DNA from 2 places in the Gordonia sp. NPDC003950 genome. Region 1 is predicted to be linked to the other one. Evidence: predicted binding sites of a transcription regulator. Region 1 holds the regulator's gene; the other holds the start of a gene.
The links. Region 1 encodes LexA, which represses DNA repair genes until DNA is damaged. Its sites were predicted from a motif close to CGAACANNTGTTCG; they were not measured.
Positions count from the first base shown of each region.

Region 1 (7,386 bases):
CGATCTGTTCCAGGGCGTCGACGCCGCCATCGACGAACTGTGGGGCACCGCCGGTCGCGGCGACATTCTGGTGTTCCTGCCCACCGAACGCGACATCCGGGAGGCGGCGGCGGCGTTGTCGCGCCGGGTCGCCGCGGGCGCCGAGGTAGTCCCGCTGTTCGCGCGGCTGTCCATCGCCGATCAGCAGCGCGTCTTCACACCGTCGGACGGACGACGAATCGTGTTGTCCACCAACGTTGCCGAGACCTCGTTGACCGTCCCCGGAATCCGGTATGTGATCGACTCGGGCACCGCGCGGATCTCCCGCTACTCCACCCGCACCAAGGTCCTGCGGCTGCCGGTGGAACCGGTGTCGCAGGCCAGTGCCCGCCAGCGCGCCGGTCGATGTGGACGTGTGGCCCCGGGTATCTGCATCCGGCTGTACTCCGAATCCGACTTCGATGCGCGGCCCGCCTTCACCGACCCGGAGATCCTGCGCACCAATCTCGCGTCGGTGATCCTGCAGATGACGTCCTTGCGTCTCGGCGACATCGAGGACTTCCCCTTCGTGCAGCCGCCGGATTCCCGCGCGGTCCGCGACGGTGTCGGCGTGCTGTCGGAACTGGGAGCGATCACGGTGCCGGGCAAGGGCTCCGGACGCGGCAGCGGATCGGACGCCGGCGGCCGACACCCGGGCGAGGTGCGCCTGACGAAGGTCGGCGCCACGATGGCCCGCATACCGGTCGATCCGCGGATCGCCCGGATGCTGGTGGGCGCCCGCGACGAGGGCTGCCTCGACCACGTGCTGGTGATCGCGGCCGCCCTGTCGATTCCCGACGTGCGGGAACGCCCGGCCGAGCACCGGGAGGCCGCCGACACCAGTCATCGGCGTTTCGCCGTCCCCGGTTCGGACTTCCTGAGCTATACGCAGCTGTGGCGATATGTGCAGGAGAAGCGTAAGGAGTTGTCGGCCAATCAGTTCCGACGCACCTGCGAGCGCGAGTTCCTGCACTATCTGCGCATCCGCGAATGGCAGGACCTGCACCGCCAGTTGCGCGGAATCGTCACCGACCTCGACTGGCAGATCCCCGAGACCGAACCGAATGCCGACGCGATCCACCGCGCCATCCTCGCCGGCCTGCTCGGCAACATCGCGGTCCGGGGCGCTGAGGGCCGCGAGTACACCGGCGCGCGCAACACGACGCTGATGATCTTCCCCGGGTCGTCGGTGTCCAAGAAACCGCCGGCCTTCCTGATGGCCGCCGAGATCATCGAGACGTCCCGGCTGTTCGCGCACACGGTGGCCGGGGTCGACCCGTTGTGGGCGGAGAAACTCGCCGGCGATCTTGTCAAACGCACTCACAGCGAACCGCACTGGTCCTCCACGCGGGGCTCCGCGATGGCCTACGAGCGGGTCACCCTCTACGGCGTGACGCTGGTGGCGCGCCGACGCGTCGACTACGGCCCGATCGACCCCGAGGTGTCGCGCGACCTGTTCATCCGGCATGCCCTCGTCGAGGGTGACTGGCGGACGAATCATCGTTTCTTCGAACAGAATCGGCAGTTGCTGACCGAGGCCGCCGACGTCGAGCACCGGGCACGGCGTCGCGATGTGGTGATCTCGGAGGAGCAACTCTACGAGTTCTACGACAAGCGCATCCCCGCCGAGGTGACCTCGGCGCGGCACTTCGACACGTGGTGGAAGTCGGCGCGGCGCACCGACCCGACCCTGCTGGATCTGACCCCCGCCGATGTGGCCGCCGACGTCGTCGTCGCCGACACCGACTATCCGGGGGCATGGCAGCAGGGCGACACCCGCCTGGAACTGCGCTACCGATTCGAGCCGGGCGCACCCGACGACGGGGTCACCGTCGTCATTCCGCAGGCCCTGCTCCCCCACGTCCGCAACGCCGGATTCGATTGGCTGGTACCGGGAATGCGATCGGAACTGGCCACCGAACTCGTCAAGACCCTGCCCAAACAGCTTCGCAAGACGATGGCCCCGGCACAGCGCTTCGCCGACCTGGCCCTGTCCCGGCTGACGCCTCGCTCCGAACCATTGGTCCGTGGGCTGGCCCGCGAGTTGTCGACGATCACCCGGCACACCGTGACACCGGCGGACTTCGCCGTCGATCGGCTGCCCGCCCACCTGCGGATCACCTTCGCCGTCGTCGACGAGGCCGGCGAGATCCGCAGGCGCAGCAAATCCTTCGCAGACCTCGCCGCCGATGTCTCGGATCGTCGCCCGACACCACCGGCCGACGTGCACACCACCTGGACCGCCGACGGAATCGGCACCCTCGCCGTCACGGAGACCGCCGACGTCGCGGGCCAACGCATCACCCGCCATCCCACGTTGCGTGCCGTCGGCGAGCCGGGCCGATCCGTGGGCGTCGCGCGGGCCACCGCCGCCACCGAGGACGAGGCCAACCGGATGCGGGTCGCCGGTGTCATCGCGCTGCTCGACCACACCATCACCGGACTCTCGTCGAAGGCATCGTCGGGCCTCGACCCTGCGGGGCGACTCGCGTTGAGCCAGAACCCCTACCGGGATGCGAGCGAGTTCTTCGCCGACTGCACCAGGCGGGCCATCCGGGATCTCGTCGACGTCGACGCGGCGGCCCGGGTGCGGTCACCGCAGCAGTTCGGTGCGCTGGCCGCCGCACTCGGTCCGCGCGTGCGTACGGCCGCACCGGAGTATCTCGCCTCGGCCGTCAACGCACTCCGGATGGTTGCGCCGCTGCGTCAGGCAATCGATGAGCATTCCGGTCATGTCGCCGCCGATGACGTCGCCGAGCAACTGGCCAACCTGATCTTCGACGGCTTCGTCCTGGCCACTCCCCGTGAGCACCTGGCCGACCTCCCGAGATATCTGGCGGCCGCACGCGAGCGGCTGGAACACCTTCCGGGATCGGCGGACCGGGACCGGGCGGCCATGAGCGCGCTCGACAGGGTCACGGGGCGGTGGAATCAGCGACTCGCCGAGGTACCCGAGGCCCGTCGCGATCTCGTCAACGAGCAGGCGCATTGGATGGTCGAGGAACTGCGGGTGGGTCTGTTCGCCCAGCGGCTGGGCACCCGATATCCGATCTCGGAGAAGCGCGCGTTACGAACCCTGGATCGACTCGGCTGAGAGGGCGTCGGATGTATCCGTGCCGTTGCGCCGCGTGAGGTTGCCCTGCAAATCGTCGATCTCGCGTTGGAAGTCCTCGAGGGAATCGAACGACCGGTACACCGACGCGAACCGCAGATAGGCGACCTCGTCGAGGTCGCGCAACGGTTTGAGAATGGCGAGACCGACCTCGTTGCTGGGGATCTCCGCAACGCCCGAGGCGCGCACCGTCTCTTCGACCTGCTGCGCCAACTGGGCCAGATCGTCCTCGTGGACGTGCCGTCCCTGGCACGCGCGGCGCACCCCGCGCATCACCTTCTCCCGACTGAACGGTTCGGTGACGCCGTTGCGCTTGACCACCGCCAGCACGGCGGTCTCCACGGTGGAGAATCGTCGGCCACAGGCGCTGCACGAACGGCGACGACGGATCGCCTGTCCCTCGTCGGCGACTCGGGAGTCGATGACCTTGGTGTCATCATTCCTGCAGAACGGGCAGCGCATGCATCGAGAATAGCGCCTCACCGCTCAGCGATATGCGGGCGTCAGCAGCGCCTGACCGACATGCAGGGCGCTGCCACCCATGTCGTTGAGCTCGACGATCTGGTCGATGACCGCCTGCCGCGGCATCTCGGGTGCCACGCGCGCGGCGACGGAGTTCAGCGACTCCCCCGCCCGGACGTGCACCACCTGCGTGGCCACCGGCGTTGGGGCGGTGGATTCCTGGTAATCGCTGCCGGCGACACCGATCAACCACACCAGCATCGCCAGCGCCACCCCGGTCAGCAGGGCCACCGCGGCACCGCGACGGCCCGCCCGACGGGACTGCGACACGGGCCCGGCGCACGGCGTCCCGGCCGGGCGCCTGGGGATCGCGACCCGAGGCCGATCGACCGGACGATTGTCGGCGGGGCGGTGGAGGTGCCGGTGCCGCGCCACCGGGGTGGCGCGGCGAGCCGGCCGTCCTGCGTGCACGATCGCGCCGCGCCGGGCCGTGACATCGTCTCGCACCGCACACCGGGCGTCGGGAAAGGCACCCAAACGGGCACCGGACGGGGAGCGCCGAACCGTCGCCCGACGCGCCTGACCTGCGGTTTCATTGCGAACCAAGGCGTTCTGCATGAGAGTCTCCGATCTCGATCACTTCTCGATCACTCGTTCGAGGAACTGATGTTCGAAGTTCTATCACGCACCTCCGACAATTTCTCGCAACACGTCGAACAAGTGTTTGAAGTTGTCGGTGACCTGGACTAATCTGGCCGTTGACCAGCAGCGCAGACCCGCGGACAGCCCCGGCCGCACCCCGGACAACCGACCGCACGGGACAACCGACAACACCGGACAACCGACAACACCGGACAACCGACCGCACCGGACAACCGACAACACCGTCCGACCACGACAGAGTTTCCGACCGAAAGGATCGAACACCCGATGAGTGAGAAGAACCGACGTTCGACGACGTCGACGTCGTCGACCAAGCGCGGCCGCGGACCGGCCGCCGCCGACGAGCCGGAGGTCCCGTTCGACGCGGCGACCGCGGAGGCCTCGCTCACGCCGCGTCAGCGGGGCGTGCTCGATGTCATCCGCAAGTCGGTGCGCGAGCGCGGCTATCCGCCGAGCATCCGCGAGATCGGCGACGCCGTCGGGCTGGCCTCGACGTCGTCGGTCGCCCATCAGCTGCGGACACTGGAACGCAAGGGACTGCTCAAGCGCGACCACAACCGCCCGCGTGCGGTCAACGTGCAGGACGGCGAGCACACCCCACCGGACGACACCGCGGTCGCGTCGAATCTGCCCGCCCCCACCTTCGTCCCGGTTCTCGGACGCATCGCGGCCGGTGGACCGATCCTCGCCGAGGAGGCCGTCGAGGACGTCTTCCCGCTGCCGCGTGAACTCGTCGGCGAGGGATCACTGTTCCTGCTGAAGGTGGTCGGCGAGTCGATGATCGACGCCGCGATCTGCGACGGCGACTGGGTCGTCGTGCGCCAGCAGAACGTGGCCGACAACGGTGACATCGTCGCCGCGATGATCGACGGCGAGGCCACCGTGAAGACCTTCAAGCGCAAGGACGGTCATGTGTGGCTGATGCCGCACAATGAGCATTTCGAACCGATTCCCGGCGACGACGCCGCCATCCTGGGCAAGGTCGTCACGGTGATGCGCCGGATCTGATCGGGCCCCGGGCCCGCCCGATGCGGCGCTCGCCGAGGTTCAGCCGGCGAGCGCCGCGGTGGCGGCGGCACGTGCGGCCGCGGGTGAGGAAGTCGCCAAGGCTGCACTCGCTGCGGCGCGGCACGCATCGAGGGTGGCGCCACCGAGTTTGGCGCCGACCGCTGCCGACGCCGCCGGCGCACTCGACAACGAGGTGACGCCGAGTCCGACGAGTACGCAGGCCAGCAGCGGATCGGCGGCGGCCTCACCGCAGACGCCGACCGGTTTGTCCATCCGCTTTCCGGCCTCGGCCACCATCGAGATGAGTGCGAGCACCGCGGGCTGCCACGGATCGGTGAGTTCGGCCAGATCGGCCGACATCCGGTCGGCCGCCATCGTGTACTGCGTCAGGTCGTTGGTACCGATCGACACGAAGTCGACCTCGGCGAGGATCGACGACGCGAGTATCGCGGCGGACGGGATCTCGACCATCACGCCGGCCACCAAGCCGCGCCCGCGCACCGCGGCGGCAAACTCCGCGGCCTCCTCGGCCGAGGCGATCATCGGCGCCATCACCCACGGAGTACTTCCGGTCTCGCGGGCCGCCGCCGCGATCGCGTTGAGTTGCCCGGCCCTGATCTCCGGGTGTCGAGCGGTGATCCGATTACCCCGGACCCCCAGGGCCGGGTTGGCCTCGGTGCCGTGGTCGACGAATTTCAACGGCTTGTCCGAACCCGCGTCGAGCGTCCGCACGACGACCTTCTGGCCCGCGAACGCCTCCAGCACCTCGCGGTAGAGCTCGGTCTGCTCCGCCACCGTGGGCGCCTCGGCGCTGTCGAGGAAGGCCAGCTCGGTGCGGAACAGGCCCACTCCCTCGACCGGATACGCGGTGGCGGCGCGCGCGGAGACGCCGTCGGCCACGTTGGCCAGGATGTCCACCGCGTGACCGTCGGCGGTGCACCCCGGCCCCGACCAGCCCGCCACGAGTTCCGCCTCGCGTCGGCTCTCATCGACGGCCACCCGTGCCTGATCCGGATCCGGTTCCACCACAACGGTTCCCGCGGTGCCGTCGACGAGCACCAGGGTTCCGGCGGTCACCTCGTCGAGATCGGCGACCGCGACGATGCACGGAATGCCCAACTGCCGGGCGATGATCGCGGTGTGACTGGTCGGACCGCCGAGCCGGGTGACCAGCGCGGTGACCAGTTTGGGGTCGAGTCCGGCGGTGTCGGCCGGTGCCAGATCGGCGGCGAACAGCACCGAGGGCTCGGCGGGCACCGGCACACCTGGTTCGGGTTGTCCGAGCAACTCGGCCACGACACGATCACGGACATCGTTGAGATCGGTGACGCGCTCGGCCATCAGACCACCGAGTTTGGTGAACAGCGCGGCGAACTGCTCGGTCGCCGCGGTCGCGGCCGACGCCGCCGACGACCCGGAGGAGATCAGCTTGCCTGCCGCGCCGATCCACCCGCGGTCCTCGGCGAGGCCCGCGGTCGCGATGAGAACCTCCGCGGCCGCACCGGAGGCATGTGAGGCACGTTCGCGCAGTCGGGCGGCCACCAGCCCGGCCGCGTCGACGAAGCGGGACAACTCCGCCTCCCGCGCGTCCTCGGGGATCGTCACGGTGTCGTGCACCGGGGCGATCCGCTCGCCGGGGCGAACCACCGGCCCGTAGGCCTTCCCGCCGACCACGGGAGTCCCACGCAGTTCCTGACCCTGCTGATGTTCCACTGCGTTGCCCTTCGTTCGAGGTTCGTATCAGCCGTCGTCGGCCGATCTGTGGTCCGTGCTGTCTCGAGATCGCTCTCTCGGCGGCCCGATCTGTGAAGAATCTGCCCGCCACACATCTCTTGTGATTGAAGTTACAAGAAATCCTTGACTTGTCAACACAAACAGGCGTAAACAAAGACATAGCAACACCGACTTCCACTCAAACCCACATGGACGCAGACATGCCGTCACCCGTCCTCTCCGATCGGAGCAATGTGTACGCCGAAGAAAGACAGCAGGCGATTGCCGAACTGGTTCGTTCGCATGGCCGCGCATCGGTTAGCTCGCTCGCCGAGCGATTCGATGTCACCAGCGAGACAGTGCGCCGCGACCTGGCGACCCTCGAGCGCTCCGGACACCTGCAACGCGTC
Region 1 covers NZ_JBSGIT010000007.1:76,029-83,414, reverse strand. The annotation lists gene hrpA (ATP-dependent RNA helicase HrpA) at 1-3,112, shown strand, start outside; gene nrdR (transcriptional regulator NrdR) at 3,086-3,592, opposite strand; gene ACWETB_RS07905 (LysM peptidoglycan-binding domain-containing protein) at 3,617-3,922, opposite strand; gene lexA (transcriptional repressor LexA) at 4,523-5,263, shown strand; gene ptsP (phosphoenolpyruvate--protein phosphotransferase) at 5,303-6,976, opposite strand; gene ACWETB_RS07890 (DeoR/GlpR family DNA-binding transcription regulator) at 7,231-7,386, shown strand, end outside.

Region 2 (7,386 bases), on a different contig from region 1:
TTGACGGTGACCCCCGACATCCGGATACTGCCGGGAACCTGATGGACCTGATCGGGTGTGGTGAGACCGTACTCGAGGGCCGCCGACGCCGTGATGATCTTGTTCACCGAACCGGGCTCGAACGGCGAGGTGACGGCCGGATTGCCGAGATCGGCGTCGGGCTGTTCGGACAGCGGCGTCGAGGCGTTGAACGTCCCGTCGTTGGCCATCGCGAGCACCTCGCCGGTGCGAGAGTCGAGCACGACCGCCGACGCGGACTTGGCGCCGGAGAGTTGCTTGGCCTTGGACACCTCGCTCTGTACGAACCACTGGATGTCGGAGTCCAGCGTCAGTCGCACCGTCGCACCGTTGATCGCCGGGTGCACGTTGCGGGTGGACCCGGGGATGATCGCCCCGTCCGAACCGCGGTCATAGGTTCGTGAACCGTCGGTGCCGGCGAGGACGGAGTCCAGTGAGGCCTCCAACCCGATGAGGCCGTTGCCGTCGTAGTTGACGTCGCCGATCACGTTGGCCGCCAACGATCCACCGGGGTAGAGGCGGATGCTCTGCGGGTCCGCGCCGACCTCGGGGTAGTCGGCGATGATGCGGGAGGCGACCTCGGGGCTTACCGAGCGGGCGAGGTAGACGAAGGTCTCGTCGCCGGTGAGTTTCTTGCGCAGATCGTCGACGCTGATCGATCCGCCGAGCGCCTCGGAGACTCCGGTGGCGATCTGGTTCAGTCGCGTGTCGACATCGGGCAGGTCGGGGTTGTCGTGATGGGCCGCGCTGATGGCCGCGCGAACGGCCTTGGGCAGGAACGTCAGTGACCGTGCCTCGTCGGTGTAGGCCAGCGGCCGACCGTTGCGGTCGAGGATCGCGCCTCGCTTGGCGGTGAGCACCTGGGTGTACTCACGTTGCTGCGCGGCCTGCGCGGACAGTTCCGGCGCTTCGATGGTGTGCACCACCACCATCCGGATCGCGACGGCGATCACCGCGAGCAGCACCACCACACCGGCGATCCGGCTGCGGAGCACGAATGTCTCGGGACGCTTACCCGGACGCTTGGAACCGCGGGGCGGCTTTGGCGGGGTGACGCCGGCACCGCCCCTGCCGGAGGCAGGTCGTCCGGGTGCGGCGGGCGCGGTCGCACGTGTCGTCATGGTTGTCAATTGTCCACCGCGCTAACGGTTCTCCCCGGAATTTCCGCCCGGCGGGTTGCCGGTCGACGGCGCCGCGGAGGCCGGCGCGGAGGTGGGCAGCACGTTCGGCGCAGGTGCGCTGGGCGTTTGGCCCGATTCGACCGAACCACTCGGCATCGACGACGGGGCGGGTGTGGTGTTCGGTGCCGTCGTCGGAGTTGCCGGGGTGGATGGCGCCGGGGTGGATGCGGTGGGGGTCGTCGGGGCGCTCGTGGTCGCGGTGGTCGCCGCCGAACCCGACAGGCCGACCGAGTCGTCAACCTTGTTGGGATCGATCTGTGCGGTCGGGTTCGGTCGCGGATCCGGGTTGATGGTGCCCATGCGGGTGCCGGTGGCCGGGGTCGGATCACCGATGATCCGCACCTTGCCGTCCGGACCGAGCACCATGCGCGCCGGGTTCTGTGCGGGTACCAGACCGAGCGCAGATGCCTTGTCGGACAACTCCGGTGCCGAGTTGCCCGATTCGAAGGTGCGCTTGAGCGCGTCGGCGTGGTCGGCCAACGCCTGATTCTCGTTGCGCGCCAGACCGATTTCGTAGGAGTCCTGCGCAGCCATCGTCGACAGCCACAGACTCGTACCCAGACCCAGTGCGAGCAACAGCAGCACCGGAACGACGAAGGGAACCCGGGACAGCCGCTGCGAGAGCGTGATTCGGCGATTCCCCACGCCACCCGCGGCGGCCTGCAGCCGTGCCGCACGTGCCACGTCGGCGTCGTCGGCGGCGCGTCGTCTGCTGTGGCGATCGATTGCGCGTTGGGCGGCCCGTGACCGCGTCGGACGGTCCGCGTCCGCACCGCTCCGGCGCCGCCGTGAGTTGCCGGACGACCTCTCGCGCACTGCGTCGACGTCGACGTCGTCCATCAGGGTCATGACGTCACCTCCTCGGCGATTCGCTCGATCGCTCGAACCCGTACCGGGGCCGAACGCGGATTACTCTCGAGTTCCGCATCGTCGGCGCGTTCCGCTCCGCGCGTGACGAGCCGGAAACGTGGTGCGGTTCCGGGCAATTCGACCGGGAGTCCGCGCGGTGAGGTGGACGTGGTGCGAAGTGCGAACTCCCGCTTGACAATCTTGTCCTCGAGCGACTGATAACTCATCACCACCACGCGTCCACCGACCCGGAGCGCCGCCAGTGCCGCCGGCAGTGCGTGGCGCAGAGCGTCGAGTTCGTGATTGACCTCGATCCGCAACGCCTGAAAGGTGCGTTTGGCCGGGTGCCCACCGGTTCGCCGGGTGGCTGCCGGGATGGTGGCGTAGAGCAACTCGACGAGTCGTCCGCTGGTGGTGAACGGTTCGCGTTCACGTTCGCGCAGCACCGCCGAGGCGATCTTTCCGGCGAAGCGTTCCTCGCCGTATTCCGAGAGGACCCTGGCGAGTTCGCCGTGTGAATAGGTGTTGAGGACGTCGGCGGCGGTGGGCCCGTCGGCGAGGGTCATCCGCATGTCCAGCGGGGCGTCGATGGCGTAGGCGAATCCCCGTTCGGCCTGGTCGAGTTGCATCGACGACACCCCGAGATCGAACAACGCGGCATCGATCCGGTCGACGCCCGCCGCGGACAGGACCGCGGGGATCTCGTCGAAACGGGCCTGGTGCAACGAGATCCGGTCGCCGAATGCGGACAGCCGATCGCCCGCGATGGCAAGCGCAGAGGAATCACGATCGATGCCGATCACCCGGGTATCGGGAAATTCGGTGAGAACGAGTTCGCTGTGACCTCCGGCGCCGAGCGTGGCATCGACGAAGATCGGTTGTGCCACAGTGGCATCGGAGAGCGCCGGCGCCGTCAGTTCGATGATGCGCCGAGCCATCACCGGGATGTGACCATGCTCGCCGGAGCGACGATTCGTGGCGGTTGCGCCGCTCTCGTCGTCATCCTGCGATGTCACCGTCGTGCCCCTTCGCGTGCGCCGGCCACGCCACCCGCGCAGGGCGATGTGGTCGGAATCGTTTCCTCGGCTACGGCGGCCACCGATGGTGCGGGGTCTCGTCCCGGTCGCGCACCTGGCGTTGGGGAAGTACGCCAGGGTCGGACCGGGACGAGGCCTCGAACCATCCGAAGCCCGGTGCATCTGTCCGGCACCCATGTTCTCGGCTACAGCACCGCGCTCAGCGATGAGGAGTTCGCCGCCGAGAAGTTCTCCTCGTGTTGGTTCTGGTAGTCACGCCATGCCTGCGCGTCCCAGATCTCCAGATGATCGAAACTGCCGATCACCACGCATTCCTTGGACAGTCCCGCGTACTGCCGATGCTCGGCCGCCAGGGTGATCCGGCCCTGGCCGTCGGGGCGTTGCTCGTCGGTGCTGGCGAAGAAGTACCGCTGGAATGCGCGCGCTTCGGGATCGTTACGCGACGCCTCCATCGTCCTCTCCGCGATCGCATCGAACTCTTCGGCTCGATACACCGACAGGCTGTGGTCCTGGCCTCGTGTGACCATCACCCCTCCTGCCAATGCGTCGCGAAACTTCGCGGGCAACGTGAGTCGCCCCTTGTCATCCAATTTGGGCGTGTAGGTACCGACAAATCGCACGGACACGTCGGCACCTCCCGCCCACTGGGTCCGACTCTCCGGTTCGCCTCACCCAGTGACGCCCACAGTACCCCACTTTCCACCACTTTCCACCCCCCCGTCCCCACCACCGCCCCACTCTTCGATATATCCGCAGGTCAAAAGCCATTTTCAGAACGCGACACACGGCGCGGCGCGGCGTCCGCGCCGGTCCCCGGCACCCGAATCGTGTGAATGGAGGTACGAAAAGTACCTACTGAGGCGCGATCGGGCGCCCAGTGGGGCGTGGTGGGGAGTCCGGTGGGGCACAGTGGGGCACCGGGTGGGGCGCGGTGGGGACGCGAGTGGAGCGCGGTGGGGACGCGGGTGGAAACCCGGTGATTTACGTGAGCGCCGGTGGGATGCGCGTGGTTTCGGGGAGGACCGACGCGACGGAGACGGCCGGTGAGCAACCGCGGGCCATCGGGCGGGAATCAACGGGTCCGTCCGGCCGGCAGGGTGAGCACACCGGGCTTGAGTACATACGACGAGTCACACGACGACGGCGGCGCACAAGATGTGCGCCGCCGTCGACGGATACAGCTGTGGACCGCAGGGGTCCGGAATCAGGTCAGGGCGTCACTCGCCGTGCTCGAAGCGGCGGTTGAACCGGTCCTCCATGCGCGCGGTGAACTTGCGCTTGGGCGCGGATTGTTTGCCACCGCGGCCGCCGGCCGAGTCGTTCGATCCGCCGGACGATGTGCCCGGCTTGCCGCCACCCCACAACGCCAGGAGTGCGGCGCCGAACATCACCAGGAATCCGACGAGGGACAGGATCGGGAACCCACCAACCGTGAGACCGGTGATCGGTCCCAGCACCAGCAGAACCAGTCCGAGGACGAAAACGACCGCCGCTTGAATGCGACGACGACCTGACGACCGTCCGAGACGGCGACGTGTGACGCTGGACGCGAACTTCGGGTCCTCCGCGTACAGAGCGCTTTCGATCTCTTCGAGCATCCGCTGCTCGTGCTCTGAGAGTGGCACCGACCCTCCTTACCTGTTACCGACGAGTGCGTTGCCGCGATCTTCGACGATGACGTGTCTCGCGGCGTTTCTTTCATGATACGAGGTGATTCGGGCGGCGACCACCATAACCGCCCCCGTTGGATCGAATTCATGTCTTCCGACCCCATCGATCGACCGATCCGCTCAGGCCGGATGGGCCAGGGACGGCTCGGCAGAGGGTCGACCACCTCGTTCATAGGCCATGACCAGCGTCTCGACGGCGTCGAGAAACTCCAGCACCCGTCGATGGGTTTCGGCGCCGACGTCCGCATTCACCGTGCGCTCGATCCCGGCTTCGATATTCATCCGAAGAGAGGATCGGGCGGCGAAAAAGTCGGCGTAGAAATCCAGTTCCGGCATCACGATCGCGAGCCTGCTCCAGGCGTTCGTCGGGAGTCCGCGGGTGGATCGGCGTGAGGACTCCCCGATCGCGATCGCCGCTCCGGCGGCACGCAGGGCGGCGAGGTAGAGCTGGCGGAAGCGTTCGGCGTCATCGGTGACCGCGATGGCGTTGTCGAGGAGCAGATCGGCGCGCGACAGCAGGTCACGTGCCCGACCCACCACGATCGGGTTCACCGCCGTTGCGGACTGTGCGCGACGTGCCATCGTGATCCCCTTCCTGCCGTTGTGCCCCACCGCTCTGTGCTCGACCGCACCTGCGCGGTCGGCAGCGTGTGTTCGCGTACCGTTCAACACGGCCCGGTGGCAGACGCTTCCCTCGTCCACCACCGGATCGTGTTGTCGTCGGGGCATCGGCGAACAGCTTGCGGAGGCACATTCATCGAACACCCGTTCGACATATTCAATATAGCTAGATCCGCTCCAGAGATCAAGATGCCCGATGCCACCGACAATCCGACCAGAGAGGCTTCTCGTGACGATCCGGCTCGTCAGGCTGCACGGACAGGATTCCGCTGTCTGGCTCGAGCCCGCGCTCGACATCTACGTCACGGCGATGAACTATCCGCGCGGCACCGAGCTACATCGGGCCGGACTCTGGCGCGAACACATCGCACGTACCGGTTGGACCGCGTTCGGCGCACTGCAGCGACCGTCCCCCTCGATGGTCAGGTCGATGGACGTCGCCCGGCGCCGCATCGGATCGCCGATCTCACCGGACGCCGACGAGGTCCTCGTCGGCGTCGCCTACGGATACCGCGGCGCCCGGGACCAATGGTGGAATCAGCAGTTACGGGCCGGTCTGCGGGTGTCCGGACGCGATCCGCACATCATCGACGAACTCACCGACAGCTACTTCGAACTGACCGAACTGCATGTCCACCCGACCGCCCAGGGACACGGGATCGGGCAGTGGTTGCTGTGTCAGCTCCTGGCCGACCGCCCCGAACGGCACGTGCTGCTCTCGACGCCCGAGATACCCGACGAAGGCAACCGCGCGTGGTCGCTCTATCGCCGGATGGGATTCTGCGACGTGCTGCGCAACTTCACCTTCACCGGCGATCCGCGTCCCTTCGCGTTTCTCGGCCGCGGACTGCCCCTGGTCGATCCCCCAACGACATCGGCAGGTCGCCATGCCTGCCCGTGACCGGTCGCATCACCTGCCACCGACGATCTCCCGATGATCTCCGGTCATCACACCACCGACGCCGTCGTGGTGGGCGGTGGTCACAACGGCCTGGTCGCCGCCGCCTACCTGGGCCGGGCCGGACGGTCGGTGCGCGTTCTGGAACGCGACACCGTGCCCGGCGGAGCCGTGTCGACCGTCGAACGCTTCCCCGGATATCGGGTCGACCGCGGCTCGTCGGCGCACCTGATGATCCGGCATTCCCCGGTGCCCGACGAGCTGTCCCTGAGCGAGACGGGACTGACCTACCTCGACTGCGATCCGTGGGCGTTCTGCCCGGCCACCGACACCGCCGGCCCGATCGTGTTCCGCACCGACCTCGACGCGACGTGCGCTTCCATCGAACGCGCATGCGGCCCCGAGGACGCCGCGGCCTATCGCGACTTCGTGGCCACCTGGACCCCGCGCGCCGAGGCACTCATGCGGTCGTTCTACCAACCGGCCACCCCCGGCCGGTTCGCGCAGGCGTTCGGCACCCTCGGATCCACCGCCACCACCGCGCGTCGCGGGCCGATCGGCGCGCGTTCGGGCCGGATGCTCTCGCTCACCCAGGAGCTGATGTCCTCCGGTGATGCCCTGCTGGATCGCTGGTTCCGCTCCGAACAGCTCAAGGCGGCCCTGGCCTGGTTCGGAGCGCAGTCCGGTCCGCCGATGAACGCTCCGGCGACCGCTCCGATGATCGGTTTCGCCGCGCTCATGCACCGGATACCGCCCGGACGTGCGGTCGGCGGCAGCGGCGCGCTCACCGAGGCGTTGTTACGCCGCATCGATTCCGACGGCGGTGAGGTGCGCACGGCATCCACCGCCATCGAGATCGGCCGATGCGGCGACCACTGGCGGGTAAGGACCGCCGACGGTGAGGGTCATTGCGGCCGAGCCGTCATCAGTGCCTGCCACATCATGACCACCCTCGAGTTGCTGCTGGCCGGCGGATTCGACGCCGATCTCCTCGCCCGATGGCGTTCGCAGATCGTCGTCGGCACCGGGATCGGCATGGCGGTGCGGCTGGGCACTCGCGATCTGCCCACCTACCGGGAACTGCCCGGCGACCTGCCCGCCCATGGCGTGCA
Region 2 covers NZ_JBSGIT010000003.1:127,749-135,134, reverse strand. The annotation lists gene ACWETB_RS03690 (peptidoglycan D,D-transpeptidase FtsI family protein) at 1-1,139, opposite strand, end outside; gene ACWETB_RS03685 (hypothetical protein) at 1,161-2,048, opposite strand; gene rsmH (16S rRNA (cytosine(1402)-N(4))-methyltransferase RsmH) at 2,045-2,986, opposite strand; gene mraZ (division/cell wall cluster transcriptional repressor MraZ) at 3,271-3,711, opposite strand; gene ACWETB_RS03670 (DUF3040 domain-containing protein) at 4,303-4,710, opposite strand; gene ACWETB_RS03665 (SAV_6107 family HEPN domain-containing protein) at 4,876-5,337, opposite strand; gene ACWETB_RS03660 (GNAT family N-acetyltransferase) at 5,606-6,277, shown strand; gene ACWETB_RS03655 (phytoene desaturase family protein) at 6,311-7,386, shown strand, end outside.
Region 2: ACWETB_RS03665 (SAV_6107 family HEPN domain-containing protein) is a predicted target of LexA. The motif match lies at 5,514-5,527, and genes of this name have one in related genera.